3 regions of the Oceanobacter antarcticus genome follow, and region 1 is predicted to be linked to each of the others. Evidence: predicted binding sites of a transcription regulator. Region 1 holds the regulator's gene; each other region holds the start of a gene.

The links. Region 1 encodes FNR, which switches genes on or off when oxygen is low (the NO sensors DNR and NnrR bind a similar motif). Its sites were predicted from a motif close to TTGATNTANATCAA; they were not measured.
Region 2: a site for FNR is predicted at 4,633-4,646, ahead of petA (ubiquinol-cytochrome c reductase iron-sulfur subunit). Genes of this name have one in related genera too.
Region 3: a site for FNR is predicted at 2,304-2,317, ahead of WG929_RS03765 (cytochrome-c peroxidase). Genes of this name have one in related genera too.

Annotation. Positions count from the first base shown of each region.
Region 1 covers NZ_JBBKTX010000002.1:147,275-153,385, reverse strand. The annotation lists gene WG929_RS02325 (heavy metal translocating P-type ATPase) at 1-2,414, shown strand, start outside; gene ccoS (cbb3-type cytochrome oxidase assembly protein CcoS) at 2,461-2,697, shown strand; gene WG929_RS02315 (sulfite exporter TauE/SafE family protein) at 2,694-3,350, shown strand; gene fnr (fumarate/nitrate reduction transcriptional regulator Fnr) at 3,471-4,241, shown strand; gene ttcA (tRNA 2-thiocytidine(32) synthetase TtcA) at 4,479-5,330, shown strand; gene WG929_RS02300 (hypothetical protein) at 5,405-5,896, opposite strand; gene greB (transcription elongation factor GreB) at 5,930-6,111, opposite strand, start outside.
Region 2 covers NZ_JBBKTX010000033.1:24,703-30,813, reverse strand. The annotation lists gene WG929_RS19295 (class I SAM-dependent methyltransferase) at 1-610, shown strand, start outside; gene WG929_RS19290 (MurR/RpiR family transcriptional regulator) at 658-1,515, opposite strand; gene WG929_RS19285 (peptide chain release factor 3) at 1,850-3,436, shown strand; gene rplM (50S ribosomal protein L13) at 3,774-4,208, shown strand; gene rpsI (30S ribosomal protein S9) at 4,210-4,602, shown strand; gene petA (ubiquinol-cytochrome c reductase iron-sulfur subunit) at 4,826-5,422, shown strand; gene WG929_RS19265 (cytochrome b) at 5,422-6,111, shown strand, end outside.
Region 3 covers NZ_JBBKTX010000003.1:186,323-192,433, forward strand. The annotation lists gene WG929_RS03755 (di-heme oxidoreductase family protein) at 1-666, opposite strand, end outside; gene WG929_RS03760 (imelysin family protein) at 704-2,206, opposite strand; gene WG929_RS03765 (cytochrome-c peroxidase) at 2,475-3,707, shown strand; gene WG929_RS03770 (FMN-binding protein) at 3,694-4,248, shown strand; gene WG929_RS03775 (PepSY domain-containing protein) at 4,283-5,182, shown strand; gene WG929_RS03780 (sulfite exporter TauE/SafE family protein) at 5,213-5,983, shown strand; gene WG929_RS03785 (3-deoxy-7-phosphoheptulonate synthase) at 5,973-6,111, opposite strand, start outside.

The DNA.
Region 1 (6,111 bases):
GCTGGTCAACCCTGATCGACGGCCAGTCACAACCGATGTGCTGTCCGGGTTGCAAGGCCATTGCCGAAACCATCGTCGCCAGTGGTCTGAAAGACTATTACAAGCACCGCACCGCACTACCGGAACTGTCTCCGGCTGAGCTCGATGATGATGCACTGCAAGCCCGGGATTCGCTGACCTTGTACGACAGCGAGGCGATGCAGCGGCGTTTTGTTGCGCAGCTGGGCAACGGCATGGCAGAGGCAACCTTGGTGATCGATGGCATCAGCTGTGCGGCCTGTGCCTGGTTAATAGAACATCGCCTTAATGCGTTACCGGGTGTCGATCAGGCCGTTCTCAACCTCTCCAATCACCGCCTGGTTGTACGCTGGATAGCGGAGCAACTGCCAGTCTCCAGTCTGATCGAACAAATCTACCGCCTCGGCTACCGCGCCTCGCCTTTTTCTGCCACCGTCGCCGAACAGCAACGTACTGACGAAGGTAAACGCAGCATCCGCCGTCTCGCCGTCGCGGGTATCGGCATGATGCAAGTGATGATGCTGGCGGTGCCGCTCTACGTTGGTATGGCCCAGCAATACGAAATTTTTATGCGTCTGGCCTCCATGGTGCTGACGCTGCCGGTTGTGCTATACGCTGCTCTGCCGTTTTTTGAAGCGGCCATTCGCGATCTGAAGGTTCGCCATCTGACCATGGATGTACCCGTATCCCTGGCCATTATTCTGGCCTTCTGCGCCAGTATCTGGAGCACATTCAACCAGGGGAAGGAGGTCTACTTCGACTCGGTTTGCATGTTCACATTCTTTTTGCTGCTGGGGCGTTATCTGGAAATGCGTGCCCGCCACCGCATGGGGAAGTCCGGCAACAATCTGCTGACCTTGCTGCCCAATGTCGCCTTGCGGCTGAGCGACGATACCCCGACAGCCACCGAAACGGTGATCGCCAGTGAAGAGGTCAAGCCAGGGGATTTGTTGCTGATCAAACCGGGACAGGCGATTCCGGCCGATGGCATTGTTGTCAATGGCCAGAGTTCCGTCGACGAAGCAGCACTGACCGGAGAATACCTGCCGGTTACCAAACGCCGTCAGGATCATCTGATTGGCGGCACTATCAATATCGAAAGCCCGATCACCATGAAAGTAACCGCAACCGGTGCAGAAGCCCAACTGTCGACCATTGTGCGCCTAATGGACAGGGCACAGCAGGAAAAGCCCAAGATTGCCCTGATCGCCGACCGTATTGCCAGCCACTTTGTTGCCGCCGTTTTGCTGATTGCTTCGGGTGTGTTGCTGTTTTGGTGGTGGCAAGGTAATGATCACGCGTTTTTTATTGCCTTGTCTGTGCTGGTTGTCACCTGTCCTTGTGCCCTGTCGCTGGCAACGCCCACCGCCCTGACCGCCGCGACCGGCGCCCTGCGGGAAGCCGGTTTGCTGATCAGCAAGGGCCATGTACTGGAATCCCTGCCGACCATAGATCGGGTTGTCTTCGACAAGACCGGCACCCTCACCCAGGGCAAACTCACCATTGAAGAAGTGGTATTGACAGGCGACCTGGATAGAGAAAGCATCCTCGCCGTTGCTGCCGGTCTGGAAAAGTCCAGCAGCCACCCGATTGCACGCGCCTTTCGCCGTATTCGTCCCGCCACAGTGAGCGATGTCCAGCAACAGACCGGTGCCGGTATCTGTGGCTTCTGGCATCCAACGGCAAAACAGTCCCTGCCCGTTCGATTGGGTCGGCCCGATTTTGCTGTGCCAGCCACGGCCAAACCCGATACCAGTCATCTGAATCAGCAGGAGGGGCAATGGCTGTTGCTCAGCGTCAATGAGCAAGCCGTTGCCTGGATTCGACTGGGCGACAGCGTCAGAAAATCCGCGACCAGCCTGGTCAGAGGTTTGCACCAACGCCAGATAAAAACGGCGCTGCTCACCGGCGACCCCGGTACTTCTGGCCAACTGCTGGCCACACAACTGGGTATCAACGACGTATGGATCGGTTTGTCTCCCGAGCAAAAGTTGCAACAGGTGCGCCTGTGGCAACAGCAGGGAGAACGCGTTTTGATGGTCGGAGATGGCATTAACGATGTGCCGGTACTCGCTGGTGCTGATATTGCGATTGCCGTCAGCGATGCCAGCGACCTGGCCAAAACCAGTGCGGATGCGCTGGTGACCAGCGGACGCCTGGACAGCCTGCTGCAGGCTCTGGACACCGCCAGCTGCACCCGGAAAGTGATATACCAGAATATTGGCTGGGCACTGCTTTACAACCTGCTTGCCCTGCCAGTAGCGGCCGCAGGTTACATTCCCCCCTGGGCAGCAGCCATCGGCATGTCGTTCAGTTCCCTGTTGGTGGTCAGTAACGCCCTAAGGCTGTCCCGGGTATCCAAACCGGATGCAGCCGATGGCCCCCCGCAGGTATAATGCCGGGTTATAACGGCAGCCACTTGCCCAGCATAACGGACATAACATGGATATTATCTACATACTTGTTCCACTCTCGATCGTCCTGATCAGTATCGCCACCCTGATTTTTTTCTGGGCAGTACGTAGCGGTCAGTTTGATGATCTGGAGTCGCCAGCCCACAAAATTCTCTTTGATGACGACCCCGAGGAAACGACGGCCAGCGCTGACAAACCGCCGTCAACAACAATCACCCCACCGCCTGCAGCTGCAGACGCCACATCACCTGACAAATTGTCGTGATTGAACCACTGTCACTGCTCACCGCATTACTGCTGGGCTTGTTTGGTTCCAGTCATTGCCTGGTCATGTGTGGCGGTATTGCGGCAGCCATTGGCAGTCGCTCACAGCATCAACCACTACTAACCGCCTTGGCTTTTAATGGCGGACGAATCACCAGCTACGTAGTGGCTGGGCTGATAGTCTCTGTACTTGGCTTATGGCTGCAGCAACTGAATGACCTGCTGACGCTGGTATTACGCACACTGGCTGCCGTGATGCTAATGCTGATGGGACTCTACATCGCGCGCTGGGCAAGCTGGCTGACCCGGATTGAACAGCTCGGTCAGCACCTGTGGCGTCTGCTACAGCCCGCCACCAAACCATTACTGGCACAACAATCAGTCAGCAGCCGATTTCGTCTCGGATTGCTGTGGGGATGGCTTCCCTGTGGCCTGGTCTACAGTACATTAAGCTGGGTGGCCGCTAATGGCGATCCACTCAAGGGGGCACTGGCCATGGCCTGTTTCGGACTGGGCACACTGCCAGCCCTGTTTGCCAGCGGCCTCGCCGCCAGCAGCCTCAATCGATTACTCAATCACAACATCAGCCGTCGCATCGCCGGACTTTTGCTCATCAGTTATGGATTGTGGACCGCAGCGGCCATCTGGCTATAGTCAGCCAACTGTAATACCTTGACCAATGTCTTGACAGTCACCCTGTGAGCTAAGACCATACGAAAACTAATGGAAAACAGTTGTTCCGTTTGTCACGGAAAACCAGACACGGTGAGCTCAATGAAAACAAACCAAGTTGCACATCCCCCCTTGCGCGGCAATCAGCCCCACTGCCAGACTTGCTCCCTGAACGCTCTGTGTCTGCCACTATCGCTCAGCGACAGTGATATGGAGCGACTTGACGATATCATTCGCCGTGGCCGACCCATTCAGAAAGGCCAGCTGTTATTCCAGCAAGGGGATGACTTCCAGTCGGTATTTGCAGTACGTACTGGTGCCCTGAAAACCTATACCCTGGCCAGTAATGGCGAAGAACAGATCACCGGCTTTCACCTCGCCAGCGAACTGATTGGGTTAGCGGGTTACGATGCCGGTGATTACCCACTCACTGCCAAGGCACTGGAAACAACCACCGTATGTGAAATTCCGGTGCACCAGTTGGAAAATCTCACCGACGAATTACCCGATCTGCGTAAACAGCTGATGCGTACCATGGGTAATGAGATTCGCCACGACCAGAACATGATGCTGCTGTTAAGCAAAAAGAACGCTGAAGAACGTGTGGCCTCCTTTTTACTGGATATTTCCAACCGCTACGCCCGCCGCGGTTTCAGCGCGACCCACTTCCGGCTGCCCATGTCCAGGGTCGACATCAGCAATTATCTTGGTCTCGCGGTTGAAACCATTAGCCGGGTATTTACCCGCTTCCAGAAAAATGCGCTGATCGAAACCCAGGGCAAGGAAATCATTGTGTTGGACATGAACAGTCTTTATGAGATGGCGGGCCTAAGTGCTCATCTCGAATGCGACGACACGGCCACCACAGAATAAACCGAGTAGCAGCAGGCAGCCCGCAACCGTTCGGCAAAACACCGGACATATGTGGCTGCTACTGCTCCGCAGTATCCCACACGCTGACCTTTAACAACCTTCCCTGTCAGCCATAGCTCGGCTGAATCGGATATTCAGCACAGCAACTCTTGCTGACGACAGCCAATCTATTCGCTAGAATTCGCCGCCTGATTTTTAGTCCGTGTTCCATATCAGAACATCCAGGAGTTTCCCAGCATGACTGCCGACGTCATCGATCGCAAAGAACGACTCGAATTCAACAAACTGCAAAAACGTTTGCGCCGTCATGTCGGCAAGGCCATCGAAGACTATTGCATGATCGAGGAAGGCGACAAGATCATGGTGTGTCTGTCGGGAGGCAAAGACTCCTACACCATGCTCGACATATTGATGAGCTTGCAGAAAAGCGCCCCGGTTAACTTTGAACTGATCGCAGTCAATATGGATCAGAAACAGCCGGGCTTTCCTGAGCATGTTCTGCCGGATTACCTGAGCAAGCTGGATGTGCCCTTCCATATTGTCGAAAAAGACACCTACAGCGTCGTCATGGATATTATTCCGGAAGGCAAAACCACTTGCGGTCTGTGCTCACGCTTGCGGCGCGGTACCCTGTACGGCTTTGCCGAACACATTGGTGCCAACAAAATTGCCCTCGGACATCACCGCGACGATATTATCGAAACTCTGTTCCTGAATATGTTTTATGGCGGCAAGCTCAAAGCCATGCCACCCAAATTACTCAGCGACGACAAGAAGCACGTACTGATCCGTCCGCTGGCCTACTGCAAGGAAAAGGATATCGAGGCGTTTGCAGCAGCGCGGGAATTTCCGATCATTCCTTGCAACCTCTGTGGGTCGCAGGAAAACATGCAACGTCAAAACGTCAAAAACATGCTGCAGGAGTGGGAAAAAATCCAACCAGGCCGCAGTGACAACATCTTCGCAGCCATCTGTAACATAGCCCCCTCACAACTGGGAGATCTTAACCTGTTCGACTTTGTTAACCTGCAAAAGCAGCAAGACCAGTCACACCTGGCCACGCGGCTGGATATTGTAACGATCGAATAGCGTCAGCCATTGCACATACACCAATCACCCGTCTGAGAGTGCGGCCACGACTTGAATGGGTAAAAAACAGCCTGCTAGGGTAAACCACCACTCAGATGCCGGGTAACTGCGAATTGGTAATCTCCGGGCGCACCAACACGAATATCAAGTCGGTAACGTCGTCCGTTGACACTATCCTCTGCCTGGCCTTGCAACAGACAATGGTCTTTTTCGAGCTGTGCCACTGGCATCTCCACAGCAACGTCAAACTCCGTTGCCAATTCCTCAATGCTCCGGGTCGAAATCACCTCAGCTTCACTGCCTGCCACCCCAAATCGTATCCACTGTAAATACAGGCCGTGACCGGTTGGGCCACGTGTACGGATCACCCGGACATAGCCACTGCCAGACGCCGATTTCCACGGACAAACACTGACCACGGTATCAATCATCACCGGTAGCCGGTAGATCCCGGCAAAATCGCCAGGGCCAAAGGGTGTTTCCGCGACAACCGCTATTGCGACACTCCAGCACCAGCAAGCCACTATCGCCGACACGGATCTTTGTACACTGCCTGATCTGTTCATAAATCCTCCCTGACCATCAGACTAGCAGCTAAATCAGGTCAGCCAGCGATGAGTGACCTCGTCGGGCTTGTTGTCCCACGCCGGTCGTGAATAAGTCACTGAGAGAATGGCATAGGTCTGTTCTCCCTTTGGCAAACGCACAATCACTTCATCATCCACGTACTTGCCAGCCAAACCACGGGCCAGCGGCGCATCCATACTGATATAGCCATGTT
Region 2 (6,111 bases), on a different contig from region 1:
GTATGCGGATATTCTGGGGCCATATCTGAGTGATCATGGCCAGTATGTCGCAGCGCATTTTGACCCGGATTCTGACGTTGAATACTTCCGTAACAGTCGTGCGCGTTTTGCTGCCAAAGTCACCCGCCAGCCCAAGCGCTTTGGCAGTGCCACTCTGACGGTGTTTGATCCGGGCAGCGAACAGGCCATTGCGCCGGACGGCAGTGCCGACAGGGTACTGAGTTTCCGTAATGTGCATAACTGGTACATGCGCGGTGGCGGTGATGAACGAGTGCTGGCAGCCTTCAAAACGTTTTATCGTGCACTGAAACCCGGTGGCGTCCTGGGTATTGTGGAACATCGCCTGGCAGCCGATCGCCCGTTAGTCGATCAGCAACGTAGTGGTTATCTGCACCAGGATTATGTGATTCGTATGGCTGAACAGGCCGGTTTTATCTTGCAAGCCAGCAGTGAAATCAATGCCAACCCGGCAGATAGCACTCGTTATCCTGAGGGTGTCTGGACGTTACCCCCTTCGTATCGGCTGGGGGAACAGGATCGCGCTCGTTATCAGGCCATCGGTGAAAGCGACCGGATGACGTTGAAGTTTATCAAGCCGGTACGTAGTTAGGTACGCCGTTAAACTGTGTGCAGAGTGCTTGCGGCAAGGCATTAAGTTCAAGCCTCGGGCGGCAGGTCGGGATAACGGGTTGCTTTCAGGCTGTCCTTGATTTTCTTCAGGTGGGCCTGGAATTCCACTCCCCGACGTAGTGTCACCCCTGTGGCCAACACATCCAATAAAATCAGCTGCACGATACGTGATGTCATCGGCATGTATTTGTCAGTGTCTTCCGGGGTAGGAAACGACAGACAGACACTGCTGGATGCTGCCAGAGGCGATTTGTCGGCAGTCAGTCCAATCACGGTTGCACCGTTGCTGCGAGCGATTTGGGCAATCTCAACCATATCGCGGGTACGGCCAGTGTAGGAGATGGCGACAATCACATCGCCGGTATGAGCAGCCGCAGCCACCATCCGCATCATCAACACGTCGTCGTAGGCGGTGACCGGCAGATTGAAACGGAAAAACTTGTGCTGGGCATCCATCGCTACCGGGCCAGACGCCCCCAGACCAAAAAATGAAATCTGCTTGGCCTGAATCAGAAAGTCGACGGCCTTTTCAACCGCGCTCATACATACATGTTTGCGGGCATTTTCCATCGCCGCAATGGTCGAGGTGAAAATTTTGTCGGTGTATTCCTCGGTACTGTCATTCTGCTCCACATCACGACTGACGTAGGGCGTCCCGGTAGCCAGGCTCTGGGCCAGCTGGATCTTGAAATCCGGGAAGCCGGAAGTCTCGAAGTTACGACAAAAACGGTTAACCGTCGGCTCGCTGACCAGAGAGGCATTGGCGAGCGCTGAAATGCTCATACGGGTGGCGCTTTTCGGGTCGTTCAGAATCACATCAGCGACCTTGCGTTCAGACTTGTTCAGATTTTCCAGCCGCTCGCCGATTTGATCGAGAAGACTCATGACAACCTCATGGCAAAGACTTTGGGGTCGCGCAGTGGTTATTTTACTACAAGGGCGCGTAGCGAAAGACTATACCTCTGCTGATAGGGCAAGGCCAGAGAGTGGGTGATGAGTGGAGGTCAGGCTGGTTAGGGCCCATGCCATGATACTGGCCAACATGGATGAGATATGGACTTGTATTTGGAATATCACGCTGAAAAACGCAGGATGTCAACGTATCAGCCTTGGTTGGCTATTCACGGCTTGATCGTGGACAATAGCGACCAACTTTGGTGGCGGTAGTCGTTTGGACTGCTCAACCGTTATACAGAACCCAGAAGACAAAACGAAGCGAATGGCCAGTCAATTTCAGCAAGAAGTCGGACGTCGTCGTACGTTCGGCATTATCTCCCACCCCGATGCGGGTAAAACCACCATTACTGAAAAGCTGTTGCTATTCGGCAATGCCATTCAGCTAGCCGGTACGGTCAAAGGCAAGAAGACGGGCCGTATGGCGACGTCGGACTGGATGCAGATGGAGCAAGAGCGCGGTATCTCGATTACCACCTCGGTAATGCAGTTCCCTTATCGTGATCGTATGGTCAATCTGCTTGATACGCCAGGACACGAAGACTTCTCGGAAGATACCTACCGTACCCTGACCGCTGTCGATTCCGTATTGATGGTGATCGATGGGGCCAAGGGTGTCGAAGACCGCACCATCAAGCTGATGGACGTCTGTCGTCTGCGTGATACCCCGATTTTCACCTTCATTAACAAGATGGATCGGGAAGTTCGTGACCATATTGAAGTACTGGATGAAATTGAAACCATCCTGAAAATCAAGTGCGCGCCAGTGACCTGGCCAATTGGCATGGGCAAGGCATTCAAGGGGGTGTACAACCTGGTCACTGACACGATTCATGTGTTCAAGCCGGGGCAAGCCAGTATCGTGCCGGACGACGTGCAAATTCAGGGGATTGAATCTGCAGAGGCGCTGGCACTGCTGGGCGAAGAATTGGTGGAAGAACTCATTGATGAAGTCGAGCTGGTACGGGGTGCCAGTTATGAGTTTGATCTGGATGAATACCTCGCAGGCACGATGACGCCGGTATTTTTCGGCACCGCCTTGTCGAATTTCGGCGTACGGGAAATGCTCAATTATTTTGTTGAGTGGGCACCCGCGCCAATTCCGCGCCAGACCAATGAGCGTGAAGTGCCACCAACAGAAGAAAAGTTCTCTGGTTTTATTTTCAAAATTCAGGCCAATATGGATCCGAAGCATCGTGACCGTATTGCCTTTATGCGGGTGTGCTCTGGCGCTTATACCCGTGGTATGAAAATGAAACACACGCGGATTGGCAAAGATATCAAGATTGCCGACGCAGTGACCTTTTTGGCGGGTGACCGTTCGGCGGTGGAAGAAGCCATTTCCGGTGACATCATCGGCTTGCATAACCACGGCACCATACAGATTGGGGATACCTTCACAGAGGGTGAGAACTTGCAGTTCACCGGTATTCCTCACTTTGCGCCAGAACTGTTCAAGCGCGTGCGGCTGAAAGATCCGCTAAAAATGAAGCAGCTGCAGAAGGGATTGCAGCAGCTGTCGGAAGAAGGCGCAACCCAGTTATTTATGCCGGTTAATAACAATGATCTGATCCTTGGTGCGGTCGGGGTGTTGCAGTTTGATGTGGTACAGCAGCGCCTGCGCGACGAGTATAAAGTGGAATGTATTTATGAGCCGGTCAGTGTGAATACTGCCCGCTGGGTGTATTGCACGGACAGTAAAATGCTGGAAGATTTCAAACGCAAGGCAGCAGATAACCTGGCGATTGATGGCGGCGGCTATCTGACCTACATCGCACCGACGCGGGTGAACCTGAGCCTGATTCAGGAACGCTGGCCCGAGGTGGAATTCCGTGCAACCCGTGAGCACTGATTGCTGCCTGACCGCTCCGTAGGGACGCCCTCCGTGGCTGTCCGTAACGGCAACGGTGTATCCGAGCAGGGGCCGGTTCCGGTTTGTTACGGACGAAGCCAATCTGGCGGGCAATAAAAACCCGTCGACAATTTATTTTTTGAGTGGATTATCTTCTGCACTAAAGATACAATCCGCGCCCCTTTATGAAAAGACGGCTCCTTTCTGGCACTTGTGTCGTGACGGCTGATCCGCGACTTGCTGTGTTAAAAACACACAGATGGTTGCGTGGGTAATAACCGTCCTGTAGAATGCCGCCCTCTTTTCTGATCAACATGCCCTTGAAGGCGAGAATTTGATGAAAACTTACAGCGCAAAACCCGAAGCCGTAAAACGTGAATGGTTTGTTGTTGATGCAGCTGATCAGACGCTGGGTCGCCTGGCTACCGAGGTTGCTCGCCGTTTGAGAGGCAAGCACAAGCCAGAATACACACCACACGTTGATACCGGCGATTACATCGTCGTGATCAATGCTGAAAAAGTAAAAGTCACTGGCAATAAAACCAGCGACAAAATGTATTACCGTCACACTGGTTACCCCGGTGGTCTGAAGTCGATCTCTTTCGAGAAACTGATCGACTACAAGCCGCAGGATGTGATTGAGACGGCGGTAAAAGGCATGCTGCCCAAGAATCCTCTTGGACGCGCCATGTTCAAGAAAATGAAAGTTTACGCAGGTAGCGAGCATCCACACACCGCTCAGCAGCCTCAAGAACTGAAGCTGGGAGAATAATATGGCCGTAACTCAATACTACGGTACCGGTCGTCGCAAGACGTCCACTGCTCGCGTTTTCTTGCGTCCAGGTACTGGCTCTATCGTGATCAACAAGCGCACACTGGAAGAATATTTCGGTCGTGAAACTGCTCGTATGGTTGTCCGTCAGCCTCTGGAACTGACTGAGAGTCTGGAGAAGTTTGACATTGTTGTTAATGTTAACGGCGGTGGTGGTAATGGTCAGGCGGGTGCTATCCGTCACGGCATTACTCGCGCCCTGATGCAATACGACGAAACGCTACGTCCATCTCTGCGTGCCGCAGGTTACGTTACTCGTGACGCTCGTGAAGTTGAACGTAAGAAGGTTGGTCTGCGTAAAGCACGTAAGAAGCCGCAGTTCTCCAAGCGTTAAGCTGTTTTTTGCTGATAAAAAAGGCGTCCCTTGGCTTATGTCAATGGACGCTTTTTTTGTTTTTATATCCCTACAGCACGTATGTCTTCCCGGTTGTTTCAAATCCTCAATTTCTTTACTATGTGCGCCGCTCTGCATTCTACGCCGGGTCTGCCGACCGTAGTCCCTCTCAGGCAAACGACCTCGCGGCAGAAAAGAATTTTAATGATGGGAGAAGATGGTAATGAGTCAAGACGGCGTTAATAAAGGTCGGCGCACCCTGTTGGTGGGCGTGACTTCTGCTGTCGGCGCAGTTGGTGCTGGCTTTGTCGCTGTACCCTTCGTCAAATCTTGGGTTCCAAGTGAAAAGGCGAAAGCGGCGGGCGCTCCGGCCAAGGTCGATGTCAGCAAGATCGAACCGGGTTCGATGCTGACTGCCGAATGGCGTGGCAAGCCGGTGTATATCGTGCGCCGTACAGATGCAATGCTGGAACATCTGCCAGAGCATAATGACCGGCTGAAAGATCCGGATAACAGCAACAAGGCTCAGCAACCAGCCTATGCTGACAACATCAGTCGCTCACGCAAGCCTGAAATCCTGGTTTTGCTGGGTGTTTGTACTCACCTCGGTTGTGCCCCCAAATACTTTGGCGAAGTCAAACCTCAGCAGTTTGATGCAAGCTGGCCTGGAGGCTGGTTTTGTCCATGTCACGGTTCCCGTTTTGATCTGTCTGGTCGTGTTTTTCAGGGATCTCCGGCTGCGGCCAACCTGGAAGTTCCGCCGTATAGCTACGAAAGCGCCAGTGTGGTTGTAATCGGTGTGGATGAGGAGAACGCCTGATGAGTAACAAGCAAAATACCTTCATGGGCTGGATTGATGACCGCTTGCCGGTAACCAGTACCTATGAAAAGCATATGTCCAAGTACTATGCACCGAAGAACTTCAACTTCTGGTACTTCTTCGGCGTATTGTCGATGTTGATGCTGGTTAACCAGATCCTGACCGGTGTCTGGCTGACCATGAACTTCACCCCGAGTGCCGAAGCAGCGTTTGCCTCGGTTGAATACATCATGCGAGATGTTGAGTGGGGCTGGCTGATTCGCTATATGCACTCCACTGGCGCTACCTTCTTCTTTATCGCTATCTATCTGCACATGATGCGCGCCATTCTGTACGGCTCGTATCAGAAGCCACGTGAGCTGATCTGGATTTTTGGTATGGCAATTTACCTGGCGCTGATGGCTGAAGCCTTCATGGGTTATGTACTGCCATGGGGACAGATGTCTTACTGGGGTGCTCAGGTTATTATTTCGCTGTTCTCGGTTTTACCTTACGGTAACGAGCTGACTGAATGGATTCGTGGTGACTTCCTGATCTCTGGTGCCACGCTGAACCGTTTCTTTGCCTTGCACGTGGTGGCTGTCCCGCTGGTGATTGTTGGTCTGGTGGTGATGCACCTGCTGGCGTTGCACGAAGTGGGTTCCAACAATCCGGATGGCATCGATATCAAGAAGCTGAAAGACGAAAAC
Region 3 (6,111 bases), on a different contig from region 1:
CAGATCCAGCTCGGGTTTGCGCAGTGTTATCTGACGGCCATCCGGATATACAAAGGCCTGTTCATGCCATTTCACATAAGCATACGCTTCCGGCGCTACCTGCTGTTGCTCCGCTATAGCGACCGGCGAGGCCTGGCGCAACTGATGCAACAGGGCAATGGACTGGGTTTGTAACTGGTCACCATAAACAGGATCCGGTATCACTCCAGCGTGACTATTGGCCGCCGCAGTCATGGCAGCGGCATCATCCAGCACCACACTCATACGTACCAGTGGCCCAAACAAGGGCGTTTCGGAATCGTCTGGCATCCGGCTTTTACCACCACGAATATGGCAGGCCAGACAGCCGCGAGCGTTATAAATCGGCCCCAGGCCATCACGGGCATCGGTAATCGTCGGTGCCTTGACCCAAGGCTGGTGCGCCAGCGCCCGGCCCGCATAAAACTGCGGCCGCTCGTCATCGGGCAAGTTCGGCGTCACCTTGTCCAATGCCGGAAACGGGATTATCGACGTCGTCGCATCGCCACCCGGCCTGGCTTCAGCAGGATCAGGTGGCGGCACCTCGGTATCGGAACAACCACTGGTTGAAGCCATCAGCACGGCCAGAACACAAACGCCAAAAAGCCGGGACAAGCCCGGCTTATGGTGAAAACAGAGACTGCGCATTACTCAGCCCCTGCTAACAGGTGATCAACCATCGATATTAACACTCAGTGGTTGGATCAGAAGTATCACACTCAGAGGCATCCACATCCACAACCGTTTCGCCGTCAATATCCAGCGCGTCAGCCACATCCGCAATCACCGATGACTGAGCGTTCAATGCCTTGATGGCATCGTAGGCTGGTTCACTGCTGGTCGCTTCAATGATCTGGACGTCAAAAGGCGTACCGGCACGGGCCAGAGTATCGATTGCCACATAAGCCGTTTGAGTCGTGGCCAAAGCCGCTTCCATGCTGCTGGCCAGTTCCGTCAAATCGGCATCAGCCAGATAATCATCAAGACCATAACCGCTGACTGCGTTGGTAGTAACGTCATCTGTGCCATCCAGCGTGCTGTCGTAACCGGCGTATTCACCGTAGTAGCTGTTGGAAACACCCTCGGCATCCAGCCAGATATCACGGTGAGTGTTATCCGAGAAGCAGGAATGTTCGTCTTCCTGAGAGTTGGAAGAAAAGGCAATCTGCATCCGCTCGCCGGCCAATTCACCTTCAGACAAAGTGCCCATCCCGGTGAGGATTTCGGCCAGTTTCTGCTTGGCTTCGTCTTCGGTGCTGATGGTGGTAAAAGCAGTGCGGTATGAAGCGCCTTCGGCCCAGCCGTCACGGACTGTGGTTAAATCGTCGATCAGCTTCTGTACGGCCATTTCCATAAATTTGTGACGACGGTTGGACAAATTGCTGCTGTCGTAAGTGTCGGTCTCAGAGTAACCCTCAGCCAGATCGCTCAGAGGACGATCACCACCTTCCGCGTAGTTAGTAGCGGTATTGGCTTTCACCGCCTCATCACGATCCGTACCATCAGTGGTTTCACCATCATTGTTCAGATCCTGGCCCCACAGCAAGAACTCAATGGCGTGGTATCCGGCAATCACGTCGTGCTCGTCATCAGCGGTGGCGGTATTAGCCAGCAGGTCGGCGCTAATGTCGATGCTGGTATTGCCAATGATGTTATTCGACTGATCTTCCGCACCGGCTGCCGTCAAGGCACCACCACCATTAATACCAGCGGCGTTGGCGGTTACGCCCACCTGATCAGTACCAAAATCCGTATCGTTGGTCTGCACGTAATCGATCAGGGCCTCACCTAATGGCCAGGCATTGATGTCACCTTCCGGGCCGTCTTCCGAGCTGTAGTCGGTGGAGTCAATCGGGCTCAGGCGGAAGCGATAAACTTCGGTCTGCCCATAAGGCTCACGCGCTACCAGCCAGGCTGTTTTGGCGGCAACAAAATTTTCTTCGGTTGGGTTTTCACGGAAGGTTTGCAGCGCAGTCTGTAACTCAATAGCGGTGTCAACGGCATCGCTGTAGGTTGCCAGTGCGATATCCGCATTGGTTTCCAACACTTTACTGACGTTAGCCACGTTAATGACGGCGGTCGCCTGAGCGTCATCCGCATCCGTGGAACTGCTTGAGCTACCACCACCACAGGCCGTCAACATGGACGTTACGGCGATAGCCGCAGCAAGCGAGGTCAATTTCATCATTCAACACTCCTGTCTGAAAATAAGGCAAAGTCGACGGTTTATCCGTCTTACGGAAAACATCCGCACTTACAGTAAAACGGAATAGTTCCGATTGAAGTTGACCGGGATCATATTACTAATGCAAATGATTTACAAATAGACTCGAACTTGCATTACCTTTAGCAACATGATGACTGCGTGGTAGACTCCTAGACAGATTGCAGCAAGACAATCGCAAAGCCATCAACCTGAACATTCCCCAATGGAGCGGGGTGAAATTGGAGCCGTCGTGAGAAAGTATCTAACTGTATTATTGGCGCTATTACTGAGCAGCTGTGGTGGGTCATCCGATTCTTCCAGCCCCGCTTTTGACAGCAAGGAAGCTCTGGGTGAAAGCCTGTTTAACGATGTCAGTCTGTCGTTTAACCGTACCCAGTCTTGTGCCAGCTGCCACGATGTCGCTCAGGCATTTACCGACAGTCGCAAAAACGACAGTGACCAGACCGCCGCTGTTTCCATCGGTGATGACGGTGTTTCACTGGGTGACCGTAACGCCCCCACAGTGACCTACGCCTCACAGACACCCGATTTTCACAACGGCAGCCGTACCCGCTTCAATAGCCAGCAATCCGATTACAGTGGTTGGCTTGGCGGCCAGTTCCATGATGGCCGGGCCACCACCCTGGCCGACCAGGCTGGTGGCCCGCCATTAAATCCGATTGAAATGGGTATGCCGGATCGTGCCAGCGTAGTAGAACGACTGTTAGAAAATACAGACTATATTGCCGCCCTTGAAACCCTTTACGGCACAGACGTATTCGACGCTACCGACACCGCCTATGACGCCATGACCGATGCCATCGCCCGCTTTGAAGCCACCGACGCCTTTGCACCGTTCGATTCCAAGTACGATCGTTCATTACTGGATTCAGATGACCCGGATTATTACGACTATGGCGTCATCTCTAAAGTCGCCTCAGGCAAGGTGCTGTTTTTTTCCCAGCAATTCACCAACTGCGCCACTTGCCACCAGTTGAAACGCCAGAGCAGCAGCGGCGAAACCTTTACTGGCTACGAATACCACAACATCGGCGTTCCCATTAACACTGCCGTCCGCAGTGCCAATGGTTCGACCGATGGCTTTATTGATACCGGTTTGCAATTTAACAACAGCGCCGTCACTGCTGACACGGAAGCCGGTAAATTCAAGGTGCCAACCCTGCGCAACGTCGCCGTCACCGCACCCTATATGCACAACGGTGTATTTAATGAATTAGCCACGGTCGTCAAGTTTTACGACCACTGGCTGACCGGCAGCAGTAACAGCCTCAATCCGGAAACCGGTGTCGCCTGGGCTGACCCGGAAATCAGCGACACGGTTAACCTCACCGAGCTTCAGGACGGCAGCTTGCTCGACGACGACGATGTGGAAGTGCTGGTGTGCTTTATGATGACGCTGACCGATGCCCGCTACGAAAGTCTGATTCCGGATGTCGAGTGGGAAAACTGTGAAGCTGAATAATATCCTCTGGAGCCTGACTCTGCGGAGCCTGATCCTGTGGCTGCTGGCCAGCGCCGCCAGCGCCGATAACTACCTCAGTCAGGAAGCCTTTCTGTCACAGACGTTTGGCGAGCAACAAGCGGCTGCCAAAACCCTGTGGCTCAAGCCCGAACACAAGAATGCCGCATCAAAACTGCTGGGGCATCCCTATTCCGGGCTACGGGTCAGATACTGGCAAGCCGGGGCAACCAGTGCCTGGATTATGGAAGAAATTGGCAAGGAGCGGCCAATTACGATCGGGGTTGTGGTGGTTGACGATACGATACAGTCAGTCTCGGTGCTGGCCTTTCTTGAATCCCGGGGATGGGAAGTCCGCTATCCGTTTTTTACCGACCAGTTTAGCGGTGCCCGGCTGGATGAAACACAGCAGTTAAGCAGCCACATTGACGGCATTACCGGTGCCACATTGTCGGTACGTGCCGTCACCAATGTCGCCCGTCTGGCGCTGTACCTTGCAGAGCAAACCGGGGTCAGCCACAATCAGGCCGCCAGCAAGCCCTGACCCACCCCGACGACACCCGATTACAGGCCCTGTTTTGAAACTCGTTCCCTTTCTGATTCACTGGCATCGCCGCAGCGGTTTGATTATTCTGCCGGTGATCCTGATGCTGGCGATCACCGGCATCCTGATTAATCACAGCCAGTCTTTGGGCTGGGCCAAGACACCGGTTTATTCGTCCTGGGTGGCCTGGCTGTATGGCATCCATGACACGGATATTGATCAAGGCTTCGCAACTGGCAAGCACTGGGTCAGTCAGGTTGGTAATAGCCTCTATCTGGATCAAAGCCCGATTGGCCATTGTGAACAGCCGTTATTGGGCGCGCTGCGTTGGCAAGAAACCATCGCCCTGCTGTGTAACAATCGTATTGCACTGTATCTGCCGGATGGTCAACTGGTTGAAGAGTTGACTAATCTGCCGGTTCAGGCCAGCGCGATTGGCACCATGGCGATAGCCACACACCATTCTCCAAACAACACCTCGAACAACACCTCGAACAACACCTCGAACAACACGCCAGAGAATGGCTCCCTGCTGCTGCAGGCAAACCCACCCTATTACCTCGACAACAACAGTTGGAGTTGGCAGCCTGACCGCTCTGATCTGACCGCCGACTGGGCCACACCCGAATCGCTCCCCCAAGAACTGACAGCGCAACTCAACAGCGACAAGCCGGTGCCAGGTATCACCCGCGAGCGATTGCTCCTGGACTTGCACAGCGGTCGCCTGTTTGGGCGCATTGGCGTATGGGTGGTTGATGCGGTCAGTATTGTGCTGATTTTTCTGGCGCTGAGCGGTACTTTCACCTGGCTAAAGCGTATTTGGTTAAAACAGACCGGGTTAAAACGTACCGGGCAGCAGCACAACCCACATAAACGCCCGCATCCGCCCGCATCGTCTTCTCATCAACACCAGCAAAAACCGACGCGGCGCTGACGCTGATTGGCCCACAAGGATACCGGACTCATGATGCTTGAACTGCTGACACCTGCCGATCTGTCGCTGACATCGGCGCTCGTCCTGATTGCGTTTGCCGGTTTCACATCGTTTATGACGGCCGCTGTCGGCATCGGCGGTGGCCTGTTGTTACTGGCGGTGATGGCTTCTCTGGTCCCCGTCAACGCACTGATTCCGGTGCATGGTCTGGTGCAGCTGGGCTCAAACGGCAATCGCATGTTGATGACCTTTCGACATATCGACTGGGCCATGCTGCGTTACTTCAGTATCGGGGCAGTACTCGGTGCTGGATTAGCCAGTGTGGTTGTGGTGCAGCTGCCGCTCTACCTGATTCAATTTGCGGTGGCGGGTTTTATTCTGTTTCTGGTGTGGGGGAACAAGCCGGGCAAACGCCAGCTCAGCCCGATCGGGCGAATATTTGCCGGGGCACTCACCACGTTTCTGACCATGTTTGTCGGTGCGACCGGGCCACTGGTTGCCGGTTTTGTGCACCGTAACAACTACAGCAAACTGCAACTCACCAGTACCTTTGCCACCTGCATGACCCTGCAACATACCTTCAAGGCGATCGTATTTACCGCCGTGGGTTTTGCTTTCTGGCAGTGGCTGCCACTGGTGCTTCTGATGATTGCCAGCGGTGCGTTTGGCACCTGGATGGGTCTTAAATTGTTGAACCGTATTCCCGGTGAGTGGTTTAAACAGGCGTTCAGGGTCGTTGTTACTCTGCTCGCCCTGCGTCTGCTTTGGCAGGGCTTGCAGAGTATGGGGATCACGGCCTGATCTCAGCCAGTTGCTGGTGCATCTCACGCAGCAGTGCTTCGGTCTGATCCCAACCCAGACATGGGTCGGTGATGGACTGACCGTACACCAGATTGGCCGACATTTTCTGATTGCCTTCGTTAATGAAG